Regions from separate parts of the Clostridium sp. JNZ X4-2 genome, predicted to be linked through region 1. Evidence: a T-box and tRNA genes for the amino acid it is inferred to sense, from the RefSeq annotation. Region 1 holds a T-box; the other holds one or more tRNA genes.
What was found. The T-box of region 1 lies ahead of alaS (alanine--tRNA ligase). A T-box ahead of a tRNA ligase gene usually reads a tRNA of that ligase, here a tRNA-Ala.
Positions count from the first base shown of each region.

Region 2: it has a tRNA-Ala gene. The T-box ahead of alaS (alanine--tRNA ligase) is inferred to sense a tRNA for this amino acid. The anticodon was not compared.

Region 1 covers NZ_CM142685.1:1,360,664-1,372,122, forward strand. Annotated here, with positions in the region: gene ACYUJ6_RS06565 (AEC family transporter) at 1-451, shown strand, start outside; gene ACYUJ6_RS06570 (histidinol phosphate phosphatase) at 473-1,246, shown strand; gene ACYUJ6_RS06575 (flavin reductase family protein) at 1,258-1,761, shown strand; gene ACYUJ6_RS06580 (metal-sensitive transcriptional regulator) at 1,936-2,217, opposite strand; gene ACYUJ6_RS06585 (heavy metal translocating P-type ATPase) at 2,268-4,148, opposite strand; gene ACYUJ6_RS06590 (RrF2 family transcriptional regulator) at 4,412-4,858, shown strand; gene ACYUJ6_RS06595 (PRC-barrel domain-containing protein) at 4,949-5,443, shown strand; gene ACYUJ6_RS06600 (AI-2E family transporter) at 5,483-6,508, shown strand; T-box leader at 6,573-6,762, shown strand; gene alaS (alanine--tRNA ligase) at 6,854-9,493, shown strand; gene ACYUJ6_RS06610 (IreB family regulatory phosphoprotein) at 9,555-9,806, shown strand; gene ruvX (Holliday junction resolvase RuvX) at 9,869-10,282, shown strand; gene ACYUJ6_RS06620 (DUF1292 domain-containing protein) at 10,329-10,580, shown strand; gene ACYUJ6_RS06625 (Fur family transcriptional regulator) at 10,738-11,202, shown strand; gene ACYUJ6_RS06630 (ribonuclease J) at 11,373-11,459, shown strand, end outside.
Region 2 covers NZ_CM142685.1:73,633-85,091, reverse strand. Annotated here, with positions in the region: gene fusA (elongation factor G) at 1-1,037, opposite strand, end outside; tRNA gene ACYUJ6_RS00505 (tRNA-Asn) at 1,227-1,301, opposite strand; tRNA gene ACYUJ6_RS00500 (tRNA-Ala) at 1,359-1,434, opposite strand; tRNA gene ACYUJ6_RS00495 (tRNA-Ile) at 1,438-1,514, opposite strand; rRNA gene rrf (5S ribosomal RNA) at 1,522-1,638, opposite strand; gene ACYUJ6_RS00485 (MetQ/NlpA family ABC transporter substrate-binding protein) at 1,801-2,640, opposite strand; gene ACYUJ6_RS00480 (methionine ABC transporter permease) at 2,664-3,317, opposite strand; gene ACYUJ6_RS00475 (methionine ABC transporter ATP-binding protein) at 3,318-4,346, opposite strand; gene ACYUJ6_RS00470 (amidohydrolase) at 4,423-5,568, opposite strand; rRNA gene ACYUJ6_RS00465 (23S ribosomal RNA) at 5,992-8,887, opposite strand; rRNA gene ACYUJ6_RS00460 (16S ribosomal RNA) at 9,622-11,132, opposite strand.

The DNA of each region.
Region 1 (11,459 bases):
AAAAGTGATTTTGAATCCGGCTATAATTGCAACGGTAATTGGTTTTATAATGTTTATGTTTTCTGTAAAAATGCCATATACGGTGTATACTGCAGCAAGTACGGTAGGCTCCATGACCACACCTCTTTCCATGATTATAGTTGGGACAATGCTGGCCGAGGTAAAATTCAAAGATATTTTTTCTGGATTTATGGTGTATTATGGATGTTTTTTGAGGTTGATATTGGCACCGGTTTTTACTGTTATAATATTGAAAATATTGCATGTAGACAATTTGATAATACAAATATGTGCTATAATTGAAGCAATGCCTGCAGCAGTTGTAGCTTCAGTATTTGCACAGAAGTACAGGGCAGATACACAGCTTGCAGCCAGGATTATATTTATGAGCACAATAATATCCATGTTTACTATTCCCTTGGTGACAGTGATTTTAAAGTATATAGTTTAAAGTTTGACAGGAGGCGGTATATTGTTTGATACACATGTACATACTATTTTTTCCACGGATTCAGATATGAAAATAGAAAGTGCTAAAAAATCTGCTGAAGAAAATGGTCTGTCCTTTATAATAACAGAACATATGGATATTAATTTTCCCAAAGATAATTTATTTTGTTTTGATGTGGATAAATACTATGATGAATATTCTAAATGGAGAAATGATAACTTGCTTTTGGGAATAGAACTTGGCATGAAAGAAGATTGTGTAAAAGAGAGCAAAAAACTCATAGAAAATAATTCATTTGATTATGTAATAGGTTCTATACATTTAGTGGAAAATAAGGATCTATATTATCCTGATTACTATGAAGGGAAAACCAAAGATGAAGCTTATTTCAAGTATTTTCAAGTAATGCTGAATAATTTGGGGTATTTTGATTTTATAGATAGTTTGGGACATATTGATTATATAGCTAGATATGCCAAATTTAAAAATAATGAATTATATTACAGTGAATTCTCGGATATAATAGATCAGATATTAAAAAAACTTATAGAAAAAGATAAGTGTCTGGAATTGAATACTAGAAGACTTCATAGTGACAGTTCGGTGAAAAATATACTTGATATATATAAAAGATTTAATGAATTAGGGGGAAAGTGTATAACTGTTGGATCTGATGCTCATGATCCTTCGGCCATAGGGGCAAACTTTAAAACTGCAGGGGAAATTGCCCAACTTTGTAATTTAAAAGTTGTATACTTTAAAAACAGGAAAAAAGAATACGATAAAGATTTTTAGGAGGTATTATTATGGAATTTACAGAAAATATGGATCAGACTATTAAAAACATAAATAAAGGAAGGGCTTTTTTAACTAGTAAGTACAATGGAAAAGTAAATACCATGACTATAGGATGGGGAAGTATTGGTGTTATATGGAGAAAACCCGTTTTTACCGTGCTTGTAAGGGAATCAAGATATACCAGAGAGTTTATAGAAGACAGCGGTGAATTTACTGTAAGTGTACGTTTTGATGATGATATGAAAAAAGCTTTTTCAATATGCGGAACTAAATCCGGAAGGAATATTGACAAGTTTAAAGAGTGTGGTTTGAAAATACTGCCTGGCAAAAGCCTGAATAGTCCAGTAATAGATGGCTGTAATATGTACTATGAGTGTAAAATCATATATAAGAGAAACATGGATAAAAAGCTTTTATCGGAAGAAGTGGATTCAGATTGTTATGGCGGTTCTAATGAAGGGGATTATCATACAATATATTATGGAGAAATAGTAAACTGCTATCAGGGATAGAATTCAGAAGCTGTAAAAGCTTTTGAAAAGGTAAATCCAGTGATTGTTCAAGTGAGAGATTTAATCATATATTTGATGAAAGCGGTAAGTGGTACACAAAAGTGCTTTTAGGTATTTTTGTGTACCACTTTACCTTTGCATCTGACTTAAAGCCCACAGATAAGCTTGCAGATTTTAAATCATTTTCGTATATTGATTCAAGGCGCGCTTTAAACTGTCAATCTGAGGTTCTTTGTCTCCGTTACGAAGTGCATCTAGAACACAGTGTTCCAGATGATCTTCCAATACAATCTGACTTATTTTTTGCAGTGCTGCTTTTGCAGAATTAAGCTGAATAATAATTTCGTCGCAAGGTTTATCACCTTCCAGCATTTTGCAAATACCTTTTAGCTGACCTTGAATTCTATTGATTCTCTGAGAAAGTTTAGCTACATCATGATGCTGATAAGTTGACATGAAATCACTCTCCTTAAATTATAATTATACAACAAGGATATAAAGCAGTGCTAGGCAGCAGCTTCATTTTGTTCTTTGTATGTAAGCAGAAGAGCAGAATTAACCACTACGAATACTGATCCGCAATTATGAACAAGTGCTGCTGTCACAGGATTTAAAATACCAAAGCCTGCAAGTATAATAGCGCAAAAGTTAATAAACATGGAAATTGTAATATTGAAAATAATGCGTTTTTTAGTCTTGCGGCAGATTCTAATCAAAAAGGGAAGCTTGCTTATATCATCACTCATCAAGGCAATATCTGCTGCCTCAATAGCTACATCCGAACCAATGGCACCCATGACAATACCCACGGAAGCTGTGGCTAGAGCCGGAGCATCATTTACTCCGTCACCTATCATGCCTACTGAATATCCCTGTTTTGTTAATTTTTTTATTGAACCGGCCTTGTCTGCTGGAAGCTGGGAAGCAAATATGTCAGTGATATTTATTGCTTTTCCAATAGAATGGGCAACTGCTGGATTATCACCTGTCAGCATGACCATACGTGATAATCCAGCTTTCCTTAACTCTGATATTGTGTTCTTGGTTTCGCTGCGGAGAGCGTCTGCAATGGATATAATCCCAATGATTTTTCCATCTAAAGCAACGGGTAAAACGGTTTTGCCGCATTTTTGGGTTTCCTCCATGAGATTTAGGGCTTCTGGAGAATTATTTATGAGTTCTTGTCCAATAATTTTTATGCCGATTAAGATTTCATGACCGTCAACAGCTGCTGCAACACCTTTCCCCGCCTGCATTGCAAATGACTCAGGATCTTTTGCAATAATACCCTGGCTTTCACTATATAGTAGAACTGCTTTTGCCAGGGGGTGTTCGGAAAATTTTTCCGCACTGGCAATTAGTTTTAAAAAATATGCCTTGTCTATATTTTTATCTAATATGCTGATATTTTCAACCTGAAGTTTACCATAGGTTAGGGTTCCTGTTTTGTCCATTACAAGGGTATCGATTTTTGCAGCTGCTTCTACTGCGGAACCGGATTTTATCAGTATTCCCTTTTTTGTGGCATTTCCAATTGCAGCCATCATGGCCGTAGGAGTAGCAAGTATCAGTGAACAAGGGCAGAAAACAACCAGTGCTGTAACTGCTCTGTAAATATTTTTTGTGAGAAGCCATATTATAAGGGAACAACCCAGGGCAACAGGCACAAGAATACGGGCCCATTTATCCGCAATGCCAACAATGGGTGCTTTGTTTTCTTCGGCATTTCTGACCAATCGAATCATTTTTTTAAGGGAAGAATCATCACCAAGGTTGGTGGCTTCAATTTTGATAACGCCCTGTTGATTTATGGTTCCCTGATAAACCTGGTCTCCAATCATCCGGTCAACGGGAATGGATTCACCGGTCATAATGGATTGGTCAATTGAAGTGGTTCCACTGAGAATTTTTCCATCCACTGGAATAGCTTCACCGGGACGAATTAAAAGAATATCACCTGTTTTAACTTCTGAGGCCAATATTTCTCTGTCACCATCTGCAGTTTGGAGACAGGCTTTTTCAGGGGTGAGTTTTATAAGTGCCTGTAAGCTTTTATGGGATTTTTCTGCTGTAACATCTTCTAATACTGTTCCCAGCTGCATGATGAAAGCAACTTCTCCAGCGGCAAAATATTGTTCTATGATAATTGCTGCAATTAGTGCAATTGCCACTAATACGTCAGCAGTAACATCAAATTCTGTTATTAATCCCTTAACAGCTCCGAAAACAATGGGAATACCGCTTATAACAATAGCTATCCAAGCTGCATCAAAGGGAAGTCCGGGAATCCATCTAAAAAAGCTTCCCAATAGGAATACACCCGATAGTATGGTTAAAGATAATGTACGAAATTCCTCTTCTTCTCGAAATTTATTAATGATATTCATAATGGAACACTGCCTTTCTATATTATAATAAATATGCCATATGCCCCCACCTGGCATATATTTATATTAAAAAAAATTAGCTTATTTGTCAACTTTATTAAATGGCAGTAAATTCGGTGGGAGGATTACATTCATGAAAATTCAAATATTGGTGTTATAAAGGTATTTATGTATCAAATTTATAGTTGACAATTTTACTCTGATTTGATAATATAAAAGCTATAATAGTGAAACGATCTAAAGTATAGATGGGAAGTGATTAATTGAAGCTGTCCACAAAAGGAAGATATGGTGTAAAAGCTATGGTGGATTTAGCTATCCATTACAGCCATGAGCCTTCATCTATAAAAAGTATATCGGAAAGACAAAACATATCAGAATATTATTTGGAACAGTTATTTTCCAGCTTGAGGAAATCCAATTTAATTAAGAGCATAAGGGGAGCGCAGGGGGGATATATTTTAAACAGGGAACCTAAGGATATAACTATAGCAGATATAATGGAAGTATTGGAGGGCCCTATAGAAATTTCAGATTGTATAGATGAAAATAATGAAAGTCCCTGCAGCAAGGTGGATTGTTGTGCTACCAGACTTTTATGGAGTAAGATAAAAGACAGTATGGATCAAGTTATGAAATTTACTACTCTACAGGATATGGTAGATGATTACAATAAAATGATGCAAATCAAGGTTAAAAGAGATAAATAAATAGTTTTTTAAAATATAACTTGTCAGAGTTATATTTTTTTTATTTTTTGGATAAAATAAAAATATTATTTTCAAATTAAAGGTGATATTTTGTATAGGACAATGGATTTTATATTTAAAGATGTTATAGATATTTCTGGAAATTCACTGGGATTTATAAGTGATATAATATTGAATTTCAACAATAAAAAAATAGAGGGATTCGTAATAACTCCCAATAATATATTTAAAAAGGCATTAAATGTTCATATAAATGATGTGGTAAATTTTACATCTGTAATAATAGCCACTGCAGTGAAAAGAGGTGAGTATCTTCAATTTGAACATATAAAAAATATGAATGTAGTGGATAAAAAAGCTGATCTCATTGGTGTAGTTGAGGATATGTTATTTGATAAAAAAGAGTTTTCAATAAAAGCTTTTATATTGTCTACTGGATTTATAAATAATTTTATAAGCGGCAAGAAAATATTGCTTGTAGATGATTTGATACTGGGAGATAAAAATTTACTCTACAGAGGGAAAAAACAAAATTTTAAGTTCTTTAATTCAGCTCATAAACTATTAAAAAAAGAGGAATGTTAAGGCTTTTAAATTTGACTAAAATTATGGAAGATGATATCTATGAATATTCATAAAAAAAGCAATATCAGATACTTGACAGTGATAGTAATCACTGCCGCAGTCATTGTATTTATCATAATGAGCTCCCTGCTGAGAGAAATAATATATTTGGTTTTTATATCTTTTTTAATAGCATATACACTAAAACCAATATATAATTCAATTCTAAACAAGGGAATAAACAAAAGGATAAGCGCCTTTTTTTTGATAAGTTTACTGATACTGCTAGTAATAAGTACATTTGCAATCCTCATACCATCTCTATTTAAGGAGAGTTTGAGTTTAAAGGCTGCTGCAGGCAGCATACAAAGCATGGTGGATAATTTTTATATGAAATTAAAGCCGGTTCAAGATAATAGGACCATTTATGCACTGACTGTAAATTTAAACAATAAAATTGACAGTGAAATTATGAATATATGTGCCAAAATATTTGATTCACTGATGTATATAGGACAAAACTTTTTATCCATAATAGTCATACCCATAATAACCTATTATCTACTGGCAGATGGAGAATGTATAAACGGAAAAATACTTTCTGTATTTCCAATGAGCAGTAGAAATATAATTGAAAAAGTATGCTGCCATGCAGATAAAATATTGGGCAGGTATATAATGAGCCAGCTGATTTTAAGTGCCCTGGTAGGTATAGCTACACTTTTTATCTTAATAGTTTTAAAAGTGGATTTTCCCATAATATTATCTGTTTTAAATGCATTCTTTAATATAATCCCATATTTCGGACCTATATTCGGTGCCCTGCCGGCTATATTTATAGCTATTGTAAAATCCCCTAGAGCGGCACTGTGGACTGCAATATGGCTTTATATATTGCAGCAGGTAGAGGGCAATATACTGTCTCCAAAGGTTACAGGTGATAGTATTAGTATGCATCCTCTGGTAATAATACTTCTTTTGATAATTGGGGGAAAAGCAGCAGGTTTTATTGGAATGATACTGGCAGTGCCCATGGGAGTTATAATTAAAATATTGTATGAAGACTTAAATTATTATTTATTTTGATTTACCTGGAGATAAATATTGACATAGGTGTGCATTTAACTTATAATTTGTATATTAATTGAATGATAAAGTGATGAATGGAAGGAGTAAATATTTTCTCATATATAAAGAGAGGAAGTGGAAGGTGCAAACTTCTTGTGAGATATGTTGAAGCTGTCTGTGAACTTGTATTATACTATTTAAGAGATACGGATTTTATTTTAAATATCTGTATAATTAGGGTGGTACCGCGAAAAAAATCTTTCGTCCCTTGTGGGAGTGAAGGGTTTTTATTTATTTAAGCAAAAGTTAAATCTATGATGACTGATATGCGAATGATTTAAACGATATAAAGGAGAGATGTATATGGAAAAATTAGGGCTAAACCAAATTAGAGAGCTGTATTTGAGTTTTTTTGAAAGTAAAGGGCATTTGAGACTGCATAGTTTTTCTTTGGTTCCAAAAAATGATAAGAGTTTACTTTTGATAAATGCTGGAATGGCACCTCTTAAGCCATATTTTACAGGACTTAAGATTCCGCCTCGAAGCAGAGTGACTACCTGTCAGAAGTGCATAAGGACAGGAGATATCGAGAATGTGGGGAAAACCTCAAGGCATGGTACTTTTTTTGAAATGCTTGGAAATTTTTCTTTTGGAGACTATTTTAAAAAGGAAGCAATTCCCTGGGCATGGGAATTTACCACTCAAGTTTTGAAACTGCCAAAGGATAAATTGTATGTTACAATATATTTAGATGATGATGAGGCCTATGATATATGGGTAAAGGATACGGATATAGATAGTTCAAGAATTTTTAGACTGGGAAAGGAAGATAATTTTTGGGAACATGGGGTAGGTCCCTGCGGGCCTTGTTCTGAAATTCACTATGATAAAGGAGAAGGTAAAATAGACACAGTAGAAGAATTTATAAAAGCAGGGGATAATGATAGAATATTGGAGTTTTGGAATCTGGTTTTTACTCAATTTGACAGGGATGAACAGGGGAATTATAACAGACTGCCAAAACCTAATATAGATACGGGTATGGGGCTTGAAAGAATGGCTGTTATAATGCAGGGCAAGGAAAACATATTTGAAGTTGATACTATAAAGGCCATATTAAAAGAAGTAAGTAATATGTCCTGCAGTCCTTATGGCAAGGATAAAAATAGCGATGTATCCATTAGGATAATAACGGATCACATAAGAAGTATTATATTTATGATAAGTGATGGAATACTTCCATCTAATGAAGGACGTGGATATGTACTGAGAAGGCTCTTGAGAAGGGCAGCAAAACACGGAAAATCTCTTGGAATAAAAGGAGCTTTCTTATATAAAATTTCTAAGGCAGTTATAGATAATTCCTGTGAAAGTTATCCCGAATTGAGAGAAAGGGAAGACTACATAAAAAAGATCATAAAAATTGAAGAGGAAAGATTTGCTGTAACAATAGATAGTGGAATTCAGATTTTGAATGAATTTATAACCCAGTTAAAGAGGGATAATAGTTCCATATTACAAGGAGATAAGGTATTTAAACTGTATGATACCTATGGATTTCCCGTGGAGCTTACTGAAGAGATATTAGAAGAAAAAAATATGACCGCGGATCTGGAGGGCTTCAATAAGAATATGAAAAATCAAAGAAATATGGCAAGAGCTGCCAGAGTGGAGACAAATTATATGGGTGCAGAAGATACTCCGTTAAATAAAATTCCTCTGGAAGTGAATACTATATTTGAAGGTTATGATAGGTTAAAATCAAATTCCAGGGTTAAGCTCATGTTGAAGGATGAAGAATTTGTTTCCATTTTAGGCCAAGGGGAAGAGGGAGTTATTGTAGTTGAAAATACACCTTTTTATGCTGAAATGGGCGGTCAGGTAGGAGACAGCGGAACTGTATATAATGAAAATTTCAGAGGTGAAGTTTCAGACTGCAAGAATAATGTGGCAGGTAAAATACTTCATTTTATAAAGGTAATTTCAGGTACCTTAAGTCTGGGTGATGATGTGGTTTTAAGTGTAGATGAAAATAGAAGAAACAGTATAAAGAAAAATCATACTGCAACTCATATCTTAGATGAAACACTGCGAAGAGTTCTGGGGGAACATGTACATCAAGCTGGTTCCTATGTAGATGAATACAGACTGAGATTTGATTTTAATTATTTCGAACCTTTAAACCGTGAAAGGCTGGAGGAAATTGAAGATATAGTGAATAAAAATATAATGGCGGTTCAATCCGTAAAAACTGAAGTGATGTCTTTGGAAAAAGCCAGGGAAAGCGGTGCAATAGCACTTTTTGACAGCAAATATAAAGATAAGGTAAGAGTGGTATCTATAGGAGATTTCAGCAAAGAACTTTGTGGGGGAACACATGTAAACAACTCTGGTGAAATAGGATTGTTTAAAATAATTTCTGAAACCGGCATAGCTTCTGGCATAAGAAGAATAGAAGCTGTTACAGGGGAAAGTGCAATGAAATACTTAAATTCAAAAAATGATATGTTAAAAGAAATATCAAGTAAATTGAAATGCTCTGAAAAGGAAGTAATTCATAAACTGGATTTGCAATTTAATGAATTAAAGGCATCTGAAAGAGAAATTCAGCAGTTAAAATTGAAATTAGCAGGAAATGCAGAAACTGATATTTTAAATGGAGTGAAAGTGGTTGGAGGCACAAGCCTTTTTACAGGCGTACTAAAAGAAGCTGATGCCAATGCCCTTAGAGAATTGGGGGATAAAATAAGAAGTAAATATAAAAATTGTCTGGTGGTATTGGGAAGCAGTGTAAATGGAAGAGTCCAACTTGTAGCCATGGCAACTAAGGAAGCAGTAAAAAATGGTATTCATTGTGGGAAAATCATAAGGGAAATTGCATCCATAACTGGAGGAAGTGGAGGTGGAAGACCGGATATGGCTCAGGCTGGAGGAAAGTTACCTGAAAAATTAGGAGAGGCCATAGAAAAATGCAGTATGATTATGGAAAAAAAAGTTAGATAGTATACATTTTATGAAATATGTTTTATAATAGACTTATTAGAACGTTAGCGGGGTGATATATATGAGCAACGACAATACTATTCAGTTTGACATTTCTGAAAGCAAGAAAGCACTGACAAAAGAAATATTAACTGAAGTTTATGATTCGCTAATTAAAAAAGGGTATAATCCGGTAAATCAGTTGGTGGGATACTTGATTTCAGGTGATCCAACTTATATAACAAATTACAATGGAGCAAGGTCATTGGTTAGAAAACTTGAGAGAGATGAAATACTTGAGGAAGTCTTGAAAGCCTATTTAGGCATAAAATAAAAATGTCCTTTTAGGGCATTTTTATTTTAAATATGAGCATAATAATTGAGGAGAGTGAAAATGTGAGAATACTGGGACTGGATATAGGCGATAGGACTATAGGTGTTGCACTAAGTGATCCATTGGGATTTACAGCACAGGGAATTACCACTATAAGGAGAAGAAACGAGGAAAAGGATATTGATGAGCTGAAAGCTGTCTGCAAAAAGTATAATGTAGAACTGATTGTTTCCGGGCTTCCTAAAAATATGAACGGAACACTGGGACCCCAGAGTGAAAAGGTAATAAAATTTTGTAAAACCATAGAAGAATTTATAAAGCTGCCCCTAAAGATGTGGGACGAAAGGTTAACCACTGTTGCAGCCAATAGGGCTATGCTGGAAGGAGACTTATCCAGGGCAAAGAGAAAAAAGATAGTGGATAAAATGGCAGCTACATATATTTTACAGGGGTATTTAGACAGTATTTCAAAATAATTGCTTTTGTAAAGCGGATTTTTAATTTAAGAGGAGTAAAACTTATATGGAAAATAATATTCAAAATTTAGTGCTGGAAGATGAAGATGGGAAAAAAGTTCAATTTGAGGTTGTTACTAAATTGGATATAGAAGACAGGGAATATGTTATTGCAATGCCTGAAGAATGTAAAGAATCAGAGGAAGCCATAGTACTTAAAATAATAGAAGATGAAAATGGAGAAGAAATTTTTGCAACGGTGGAAGATGAAGATGAATTTAATGAGGTTTCAGAAGTATATGAAACTTTATTTCAATAACTGTCCCATTAATATTAAAATTAGGAGCTTCATAAAGTGAAACTTTTAATTTTAATATTAATTGATTTTCAATTGACAATAGTTTTATACTATATTAGACTTATAATATAGAAGTTCTGGAGATATTTTAAATTTAAGTTGAAATGGGGGTATAGTGATGTCAAAGCTTTCCTCTTCAGAAATAGAGAGATTAAAAAATAGCTTAAAGGAAAAGGGGTATAAACTTACACCCCAGAGAAGAGCTGTAGTTGATATTATAATAAGAAATGAGGGTCAGCACTTGACAACGGAAGAGATATATGATCAAGTTAGAGGTGAATGCCCTGAAATTGGCTTAGCTACGGTTTATAGAACAGTACAGCTTCTGGATGATATAGGAGTCATATGCAAATTGGATTTAGATGACGGGTGTAACAGATATGAAATAATACACAAGGAGGAAAACCACCAGCATCATCATTTGATATGCACTAAATGTTCAAAGATAATAGAGGTAACGGATGATCTTTTGGAGCCTTTGGAAAGAAAAATAGAAAAAAAATATGATTTTAAAATTTTAAATCACAGTTTAAAATTTTATGGAATATGCAGCGACTGTAAAAAGTCAGGCAAATATAAATAATAACTGCAATTTGTAATTTGTATATCTATGGAGAACTATTTAGCAGAAAATGTGGGTTCGGTGTATTTTGAAATTTAATATTCATACTGCTTTATGAATTGTTTATTCGTAAGTTACGTATTACTAGTTGTGAAAATAACAAAATAAATTGAATAAGGAGGAAAGATTTTTTGCGAAAGGAAAAAGATAAAGTAAAAATTATTCCATTAGGTGGACTAAGCGAGATAGGAAAGAATATTACAGTGATAGAATATAAA
Region 2 (11,459 bases), 1.3 Mb from region 1:
TTTTTATTCTTTTTAACATTATATACTGTCATATCAGATTTTAACTTTCCTGTTATAACTCTGAATAAGGATAATTTTCCTACAAAAGGATCTGCTATAGTTTTAAAAACAAAAGCCGAAAAAGGTTCTCTTTCATTTATTCTCACACTAAGTTCAGAATCATCCTCTATATTTTTGGCATTAACCAACTCTAAATTTTCAGGTGAAGGAAAACATTCAATTATATCTTCAATTAAGGTTTCTATCCCTATTCCAGTTAAAGCAGAACCACACATTACAGGCACCACCTCACCTTTTGAACATCCATTTATTAGTCCCGTATATATATCCTCATCACTTAAAGTACCTTCGTTGAAGTATTTGTCTAAAAGTTCTTCGTCTGTTTCTGCTACAGCTTCCATAATCATGTTTTTACATTCATCTACTTTTTCTAAAATATCTTGTGGTATATCTGCCTCTATCATGGATTTACTTTTGTTGTCAAATATTCTAGCTTTTCTTGATATTACATTTACAACGCCTCTAAAACCGTTTTCTTTACCTATTGGATATTGAACAGGTACCACAGATATACCAAACTTTTCTTTTAACTCCTCCAGTACTTTGCCAAAATCGGAGTTTTCCCTATCCAATTTATTTACGTAAAAAGCTCTGGGAAGATTATCTCTATTCACATAATTCCAGGACTTCTCAGTTCCTACCTGAATCCCAGATACACCTGACACAACAATCATAGCTATATCAATGGCTCTTAATCCTTCCATAGTTTCTCCTATAAAATCAAAATATCCCGGCATATCAACTAAATTTATCTTTACATCATTATGCTCACACGAAGCTACTGATGCAGATAAAGATATTTTTCTCTTTTTTTCTTCAGTGTCATAATCGCTGACAGTATTTCCATCTTCAATTTTCCCAAATCTATCTATAGCCTTTGTATAGTAAAGTATTGCTTCTGTTAATGTAGTCTTTCCGGATCCACTATGACCAATGATCCCCACATTTCTTAAATGCTTTGTTGAATATTTTTTCATAAGCAATTCCTCCTCTTACTTTGCGCTTAATTATATATTCTACTTATAAATTAAAATCCCTTCTAAAATCAAGTAAATTTTCGCAATAATTTGATTATACTTAATATACTACACATAACAATAGACAAAAAAATAAACTAAAAGTCAGCACGACTTTTAGTTCTCTTCTAAACTATCTATATAATTAAATGGCTCCGTGGAGAGGGCTCGAACCTCCAACCCTTCGGTTAACAGCCGAATGCTCAACCATTGAGCTACCACGGAATAATTCACACAAAACATAAATTTCTATAAAAAACGAGTAACAAATTGTTACTCATTTGGTGGAGATAAAGAGATTCGAACTCTTGACCCTCTGCGTGCAAGGCAGATGCTCTCCCAGCTGAGCTATACCCCCGTATGGTGGACCTTCAGGGACTCGAACCCCGGACCAACCGGTTATGAGCCGGTTGCTCTAACCAACTGAGCTAAAGATCCATATATTACCTGGCGATGACCTGCTCTTCCACAGGGCCTCCCCTGCAGTACCATGGGCACTGTGAAGCTTAACCTTCCTGTTCGAAATGGTAAGGGGTGTTGCCTTCACGTTATTACCACCAGATATTTTTTCATTTGCACTACAGTTTAATATTATACTGTGTTTTTGATTGATTGTCAATACCTTTTTAAAATAATTTTTTCTTATTGGAATAGCCAATTAGAAAAGAAGTTTTATAAACCTTCTTTTCTAATTGGTATAATATAATACTAGGAAACTTTATATTTATTTGAGATCACCTGGCAAGACCCAATATCCTTTAGAATTATTTGCCTTTAAATAGTTTTTAAATTCCTGTGATTTATAAGCTTTTACTATATCCTGTGCCCATTTTGCATTTTTATTCTTGCCATCTACTGCAACAGTTATATAAAGATCATCTACAAGCGTCTCAGAGAGAAGTGCCTTAGTTGCATCTATCTTTGCCATATACACAATAGCTCCTGGAAGCACTGCATAATCTGCTTCATTAAGAGAACGTGGTATTTGTGAAGAATCCATTTCAACTATTTTAAGATTATATTTATTTTCTGCTATATCCTTTTGAGTTGCAAGAGTTTTTACTACCCCCTCTTTTATCTTAATCCATCCAGCTTTTTCAAGTAGTGAATAAGCTCTTGCCGCATTTGATGGATCTTTAGGAATAAATATTGTATCTCCTTGTTTGACCTCATTTATTGATGCATGTTTATTAGAAAAAATTCCTGCCCTTACTGTGGGAATTTTTACTATGGACACAAGGTCTGCCTTCTTTTCCTTGTTATATGCCTTAACATAAGCATTGTGCTGTGCAACATTAAAATCCAGACTTCCTTCTGTCAATGCCACTTCTGATTGAAGAAGATCCGAGAAATTCACTAGTGTGACTTTATAACCTTCTTTTTCAAGAATCGGTTTTACACCTGCATTAAAAAGATCATTGTAAGGCCCTGGAGAAACCCCTAGTTTTATCTCTTTCTTTGTACTGGAATCCGCACCATTCTTTGATCCGCATCCCGCCAAGCCTACTGCCGATATAAATACAATCAGTAATGCTATAGTAGGTTTTAGTATTTTTTTCATCATTATATTTTCCCCCTTAAAATTTTTTAATGTCTTCTAACTTTTCTAGAAAGCGTATTGCCTATTGTTTGTATAAGTTGAACAAATACTATAAGCAGGATTACTGTAATAATCATTACTTCAGTATCAAATCTCTCATATCCATAGGATATCGCTACATCTCCTATTCCTCCCCCACCTATAGTTCCTGCCATTGCAGTAGCTCCTACAAGCCCTATTGTTGCAGTAGTAAGTGACAGAACAAGTGAACCCATAGCCTCTGGAAGTAAAAAATACCATATTATCTGAAAAGATGTTGCTCCCATTGCTTCTGCAGCTTCTATAGTTCCACTATCCACTTCTAGAAGTGAGTTTTCTACAAGCCTGGAAATATACGGAATAATAAAAACGGTAAGAGGTACCAATGCAGCACTTGTGCCTATAGATGATCCAACTATAAGTTTAGTAAAAGGTACTATTGCAACCATCAAAATTATAAAAGGCAGAGAACGAAATATATTTACAATAGGATTCAAAATATTGTAGAGATATTTGTTCTCTAATATTCCTCCAGGCCTTGTTGTCACCATTAATATTCCTAAAACGGTTCCTAAGACAGACCCTATCAACAGAGGTATGAAAATCATATATAAGGTCTGCAGTATTGCTGTGTAAATCTGAGACATATCTATGGTCTGCATTTATACCACCTCCTCTACAAAAATATTCTGTTTTTTAATATAATCACTGATTTTTTTAACTAAATCACAATCACTTTCAAATTCTATTATCATATTTACCATAGGTGTATCCTGAAGCTCTGTTACACTTGCATTTAGGATATTTATTTCAATATCAAATTTTTTTGTTATTATGGATATCATTGGTATCAATGCAGAATTCCCTATAAATTTCAGTCTTAAAAGTCTTCTGCTTTTTACATCTTGCTTATTATTCTCAATAAGCTTTAATATGCTTATGGGAATATCATCATTAGTTACACTATAAACAAAATCTTTTGTAACTTTTTCCCTTGGATTTCCAAATACATCTATTACACTTCCCTTTTCAATTATCTTACCTTTTTCCATTACAGCCACTTTATTGCAAATTTTTTGTATTACATTCATCTGATGAGTTATTAATAAAATTGTAATATCATATTCTCGATTTATCTTTTTTAAAAGTTCAAGTATTGATTCAGTTGTTTGTGGATCCAAAGCCGATGTAGCTTCATCACATAAAAGTATATGAGGATTTGTTGCAAGTGCTCTTGCAATACCCACTCTCTGCTTTTGTCCACCTGATAGTTCATCAGGATAACTTTTTGATTTGTTTTCCAGTCCTACAAAGTTAAGAAGCTCTTCTACCCTTTTTAATATTTTATTTTTAGGTGTATGATCAAGCACTAATGGAATCGCCACATTATCAAATACAGTCTTAGAATTCAAAAGATTGAAGTGTTGAAATATCATGCCTATTTGCTTTCTAATATTTATAAGCTGCTTTTTATTGAGTTTTCCAATATCCTTTCCATTAACTATTACAGTTCCAGAAGTGGGCCTTTCAAGAAAATTAACCATTCTTAAAAGTGTACTTTTTCCTGCTCCACTAAATCCTATAACTCCATATATATCTCCTTTGTCCACATTTATATTTATCCCTTTCAGGGCTTGAATTTTTGTCCCATTTTGATCAAATGTTTTGTATACATCTTTTAAATCAATCACTTAAGGAATCCTCCTTACTACTTATTTTTCATTTTAAAAAACCAGTGCTAGCAATAGCATCCATGAGATAAGGTACTTAACCTTTTTTTATTACAATCAGTGCTTGCTCCGCAAGGTTCCTAAAATATTCTGAGCTTTTTAGGAGGGCGGACTCATCTGCTCTAAATTTGGGACTATGAAGAGACTCTCCTATCCCTACCCCTATATCTACAAAAGCACCCGGCAACTTTTTCTGATAATAGGCAAAATCTTCTCCCCCAAGTTTAGGAGGTATAATTTTCACTTTATAACCAGTATCCTTGGCAACCCTAATTGCCACTTCTGTCCACGCTTTATCGTTATTAGTTGCCGGAGGTCCTTCATACCATCTGAAGTCAGCCCTGGCACCATAAGACTTGGCAATATTTTGTGCAAGTGTTTTTATATTCCTTGGTATCAAACTCCTATCTTCTTCATTAAGTGTTCTCACTGTACCCTCAATATAAGCCTTCTCAGGTATTACATTCCATGTATGTCCGCTTTCTATGTGAGTTACGCTCACTATTGCAGGATCAAAAGGATGAATATTTCTACTTACAATTGTCTGTAATGCCATTACTATATTTGAAATAACAACTATAGGATCTATACCTAAATCAGGATGTGCTGCATGTGTGCCTGCACCTGTAACTTCAACCTCAAATCTATCAACAGCAGCTGTCAGGGCACCTACATTTGTTCCAAGTGTCCCTACATCCAAATCCGGAGCGGTGTGTAAGCCAAATATTGCCTGAACGTTTTCCAGAGCCTTAGTTTTAATAATTTCCTCCGCACCATGGCTAGATTCTTCAGCAGGCTGAAATAGAATTTTAACAGTTCCCTGAAGATTCTTTTCATCTCTTTTTAATAGATATGCAGCTCCAAGTATAGTTGTCATATGAAAGTCGTGACCACAGGCATGCATCTTACCCTGATTTTTAGATTTATATGACAAATTTGTTTCTTCAGTAACAGGTAAAGCATCTATATCCGTTCTTATTGCAACTATAGGCCCCTCTTTTTTTCCTTTAATTTCAGCTACAATACCTGTTTTTAGTGGTAAATCAAGTATATCTATATTGGCTGCTTTAAGAAGCTCAGCCAATTTATCTGTGGTATTATATTCTTCATAAGATAATTCTGGTGTCTGATGAAAGTATTCAAATATTTGTTTCAATTTCTTCTCAAATTCTTTTTGTGACATAATAGCAAGACTCCTTTTTTACAATAAAAAAAGGCCTTCTCCCTTAAAAAGGGACGAAAGCCTTCGTGATATCCACCCAACTTCATATAAACCTCACGGCTCATACCTTATAAAGTACTTCAAATTAATTGATAATACTCTACCATTATAACGTATGGTAACGTAGAAGCCTACAATATCAACTTCTAAACTCCAAGTGCAAATTCAGAAAACCTCTCATATCCATTCACATCATCCAGGACTCTCTTTAATGATACAGTTAACTTACTTTTCTCTTCACAGTACTATAATTCATATTATACTACACTTTCCATTTAAGTGCTAATATTTTATGAAATTTTATCATTATTTTTGCATACTATTTCATAAGAATTAACCTATATCCTCTGAAAATTGCACAGTAAATATTTATCCATATTGTTTTTGGTCAAGCCCTCGACCTATTAGTATCAGTCAGCTTAACATGTTGCCACGCTTACACCTCTGACCTATCACCTTGTGTTCTTCAAGGGGTCTTACCAGCTTTCGCTGTGGGAAATCTTGTCTTGAGGGGGGCTTCACACTTAGATGCTTTCAGTGTTTATCCCTTCCCGACTTAGCTACCCAGCTGTGCTCCTGGCGGAACAACTGGTTCACCAGAGGTCAGTCCATCCCGGTCCTCTCGTACTAAGGACAGCTCCTCTCAAATTTCCTGCGCCCGCGACGGATAGGGACCGAACTGTCTCACGACGTTCTGAACCCAGCTCGCGTGCCGCTTTAATGGGCGAACAGCCCAACCCTTGGGACCTACTTCAGCCCCAGGATGCGACGAGCCGACATCGAGGTGCCAAACCTCCCCGTCGATGTGAACTCTTGGGGGAGATCAGCCTGTTATCCCCGAGGTAGCTTTTATCCGTTGAGCGATGGCCCTCCCACGAGGTACCACCGGATCACTAAGACCGACTTTCGTCCCTGCTCCACCTGTATGTGTCGCAGTCAGGCTCCCTTATGCCTTTGCACTCTCCGAAGAATTTCCAACCCTTCTGAGGAAACCTTTGTACGCCTCCGTTACTCTTTTGGAGGCGACCGCCCCAGTCAAACTGCCCACCTAACATTGTCCCGTTGCCAGTTTCATGGCACCCGGTTAGAATTCCAGTACTGTCAGGGTGGTATCCCAACATCGACTCCAAAATGGCTGACGCCACTCCTTCCATGTCTCCCACCTATCCTGTACAGACAATACCGAAATTCAGTGATAAGCTACAGTAAAGCTCTACGGGGTCTTTCCGTCCAATCGCGGGTAGCAAGCATCTTCACTTGCATTTCAATTTCGCCGGATTTGTTGTCGAGACAGTGCTCAAATCATTACGCCATTCGTGCGGGTCGGAACTTACCCGACAAGGAATTTCGCTACCTTAGGACCGTTATAGTTACGGCCGCCGTTTACTGGGGCTTAAGTTCTTACCTTCGCATTGCTGCTTAGTATTCCCCTTAACCTTCCAGCACCGGGCAGGCGTCAGCTCCTATACTTCAGCTTTCGCTTTAGCAGAAACCTGTGTTTTTGATAAACAGTTGCTTGAGCCTTTTCTCTGCGGCCTCTTTCGAGGCACTCCTTCTCCCTAAGTTACGGAGTCAATTTGCCGAGTTCCTTAACAACAATTCTTCCGATGGTCTTAGGATTCTCTCCTCACCTACCTGTGTCGGTTTGCGGTACGGGCACACATAAATTCCATAGAGACTTTTCTTGGCAGTGTGATATCAGATACTTCTCCTTTCGGATTCCCCATAACAGCTCGCAATTGAATACATGGTTTTCCCTCTGTATTCTCACTCACTGCTTAGACATACCTCCAACAGTATGCACATCCTATCCTCCTGCGTCATCCCTTCTGGTCTTTTTCATCTATATGCGGTATCGGAATTTCAACCGATTGTCCATCACCTACGCCTTTCGGCCTCGGCTTAGGTCCCGACTTACCCTGAGTGGACGAACCTTCCTCAGGAAACCTTAGGTTTTCGACCAATAAGATTCTCACTTATTTCTCGCTACTTATGCCAGCATTCTCTCTCCTGTCCTGTCCACCGCTCCTTCCGGTACGGCTTCTCCCTGGACAGCATGCTCCTCTACCGCTCTTTCAAGCCCACAGCTTCGGTGGTAAGTTTTAGCCCCGGACATCTTCGGCGCATGACCTCTTGACTAGTGAGCTATTACGCACTCTTTAAATGAGTGGCTGCTTCTGAGCCAACATCCTAGTTGTCTTAGAGATCACACTTCCTTTTCCACTTAACTTACACTTCGGGACCTTAGCTGGTGGTCTGGGCTTTTTCCCTTTTGACCACGGATCTTATCATTCGCAGTCTGACTGCTGAGATTCAAGTTTATGGCATTCGGAGTTTGATAAGGTTCAGTAACTGTTGTCAGCCCCTACCCCATTCAGTGCTCTACCTCCATTACTCACTCTCAACGCTAGCCCTAAAGCTATTTCGAGGAGAACCAGCTATCTCCGGGTTCGATTGGAATTTCTCCGCTATCCACAGCTCATCCCATGGTTTTTCAACACCATTGTGGTTCGGTCCTCCACGAAATTTTACTTCCGCTTCAACCTGGCCATGGATAGGTCACCCGGTTTCGGGTCTACAACATACAACTTCTCGCCCTCTTCAGACTCGGTTTCCCTCCGGCTCCATACCTTAAGTACTTAACCTTGCTGCATATCGTAACTCGCTGGCTCGTTCTACAAAAAGCACGCCGTCGTACTTTATCGTACTTCGACTATTTGTGGACACACGGTTTCAGATTCTATTTCACTCCCCTCCCGGGGTTCTTTTCACCTTTCCCTCACGGTACTTCTTCTCTATCGGTCACCAGGTAGTATTTAGCCTTGGGAGGTGGTCCTCCCTGCTTCCCACAAGGTTTCTCGTGTCTCGTGGTACTCTGGTTCAGGTCTCGCAGTTCTTCCTTTTCACTTACAGGGCTGTTACCTTCTGCGGCTCAACTTTCCAGTTGTATTCAATTAAGTCTTCCCTGCTTTTATGACCTGACCTCAACCCCAGAAACAAGTTTCTGGTTTGGGCTCTTTCCCTTTCGCTCGCCGCTACTTGGAAAATCGATGTTTCTTTCTCTTCCTCCGGGTACTTAGATGTTTCAGTTCCCCGGGTCTGCCTCTGCATATCTATTTATTCAACATGCAGTACCCAGCGTTGTCTGGGTGGGTTTCCCCATTTGGATATCTCTGGTTCACTGGCTATTTGCGCCTACCCAGAGCTTTTCGCAGCTTATCGCGTCCTTCTTAGGCTCCTGGTGCCAAGGCATCCTCCATGCGCCCTTTGTAGCTTGACCTTTAGTTTTAAAATTGCCATTAACTTCGTCCAGCTGCGTCAAATACCTCACTCCGGTACTCATTTACACTAGTAAACTCCGTTCCTCCTTCGGTATTTTCCTTGCTGTACTCGTTACTATCAATTTTCTTAAAAATTACTATCAGCTTCACAATACTGCGTTAAAACCTTCCCTCCGGTGCTCATTTACATTAGTAAACTCTGCTCCTCACTCAGGTTTTTCCTTGTCTTGTCCGCTGCTATTAATTTTAATTACATTGGTTCTCAGTTATAACCTGCGTCATAACTTACAAATAAGTATAAACTAGTTATACTTATATACTACAAAGGTTATTTCTAACCTTAGCTTTGTTTCTAAAATTGATATTAACCTCACATTTCTGCTCGTTACTACCAATTTTTATTTCTTATTTACTGTGCAATTTTCAAAGGACAAATTTTTTTCAATTCGCAGTGTACAATTTGCACTGCACAATTGAATTAAAGAATTCAACTGTCAATTCTTAATTGTCAACTGACTTATGATCCTTCAAAATTAAACAGAATAAACAGGATTACCTTACATAGATTAAACCATTAAAAATCGCTATTAACTTCGCATTTCTTCGTCAAGTCTTTCACTGTGGTGCTCACTTACACTAGTAAGCTCTGCTCCTCGCTCAAGCCTTTCCTTGATCTGCTCATTACTACCAATTTTTTTAAGACAATCATTACAATCATCTTTCGACTCCCTAGAAAGGAGGTGATCCAGCCGCAGGTTCTCCTACGGCTACCTTGTTACGACTTCACCCCAATCACTAACCCCACCTTCGGCCGCGTCCTCTTTCGTTAGACTACGGACTTCGGGTGTTGCCAGCTCTCATGGTGTGACGGGCGGTGTGTACAAGGCCCGGGAACGTATTCACCGCGACATGCTGATTCGCGATTACTAGCAACTCCAGCTTCATGCAGGCGGGTTTCAGCCTGCAATCCGAACTGAGAGTAGTTTTTGAGGTTTGCTCCACCTTGCGGTCTTGCGTCTCGTTGTTCCTACCCATTGTAGCACGTGTGTTGCCCTGGACATAAGGGGCATGATGATTTGACGTCATCCCCACCTTCCTCCGCGTTAACCGCGGCAGTCTTGTTAGAGTGCTCATCTTACTGTTAGCAACTAACAACAGGGGTTGCGCTCGTTGCAGGACTTAACCTAACATCTCACGACACGAGCTGACGACAACCATGCACCACCTGTCTCCCTGCCCCGAAGGGCTTCTCTTATCTCTAAGATATTCAGGGGATGTCAAGTCCAGGTAAGGTTCTTCGCGTTGCTTCGAATTAAACCACATGCTCCGCTGCTTGTGCGGGCCCCCGTCAATTCCTTTGAGTTTTAATCTTGCGATCGTACTTCCCAGGCGGAGTACTTATTGTGTTTACTGCGGCACAGAAGGGGTCGATACCTCCTACACCTAGTACTCATCGTTTACGGCGTGGACTACCAGGGTATCTAATCCTGTTTGCTACCCACGCTTTCGTGCCTCAGCGTCAGTTACAGTCCAGAGAACCGCCTTCGCCACTGGTGTTCTTCCTAATCTCTACGCATTTCACCGCTACACTAGGAATTCCGTTCTCCTCTCCTGCACTCCAGACACCCAGTTTGAAATGCACTGCCCGGGTTAAGCCCGGGTATTTCACATCTCACTTAAATGTCCGCCTGCGCACCCTTTACGCCCAGTAATTCCGGACAACGCTTGCCACCTACGTATTACCGCGGCTGCTGGCACGTAGTTAGCCGTGGCTTCCTCATCTGGTACCGTCATTATCGTCCCAGATGACAGAGCTTTACAATCCGAAAACCTTCTTCACTCACGCGGCGTTGCTGCATCAGGCTTTCGCCCATTGTGCAATATTCCCCACTGCTGCCTCCCGTAGGAGTCTGGACCGTCTCTCAGTTCCAATGTGGCCGATCACCCTCTCAGGTCGGCTACGCATCGTTGCCTTGGTAGGCCGTTGCCCTACCAACTAGCTAATGCGCCGCGGGTCCATCTCAAAGCGGATTGCTCCTTTAAAGTACCATCCATGTGAATCATACTTGTTATGCGGTATTAATCTCCCTTTCGGGAGGCTATCCCCCTCTTTGAGGCAGGTTACCCACGTGTTACTCACCCGTCCGCCGCTAATCCACTCCCGAAGGAGCTTCATCGCTCGACTTGCATGTGTTAAGCACGCCGCCAGCGTTCGTCCTGAGCCAGGATCAAACTCTTAATTTAAAAGTTTATATGGCTCTGTTTAAAATTGCCATTAACTTCGTCCAGCTGCGTCAAATGCTTCATTCCGGTGCTCATTTACGTAAGTAAACTCTGCTCCTCATTCAGCCTTTTCCTTGCTGTACTCGTTACTGCCAATTTCAGGCTTATTGCCTCTTTAGAAAATTAATACTAACTTCGCATTTCTTCGTCAAACCCGACCCTGCGGTGCTCATTTACTTAAGTAAACTCCGCTCCTGGCTCAAGGTTTTCCTGGAACTGCTCGTTATTATTAATTTTAGATACATTACGCTAAGTATGTATAACATCATAAATGATGCTTTACTACTG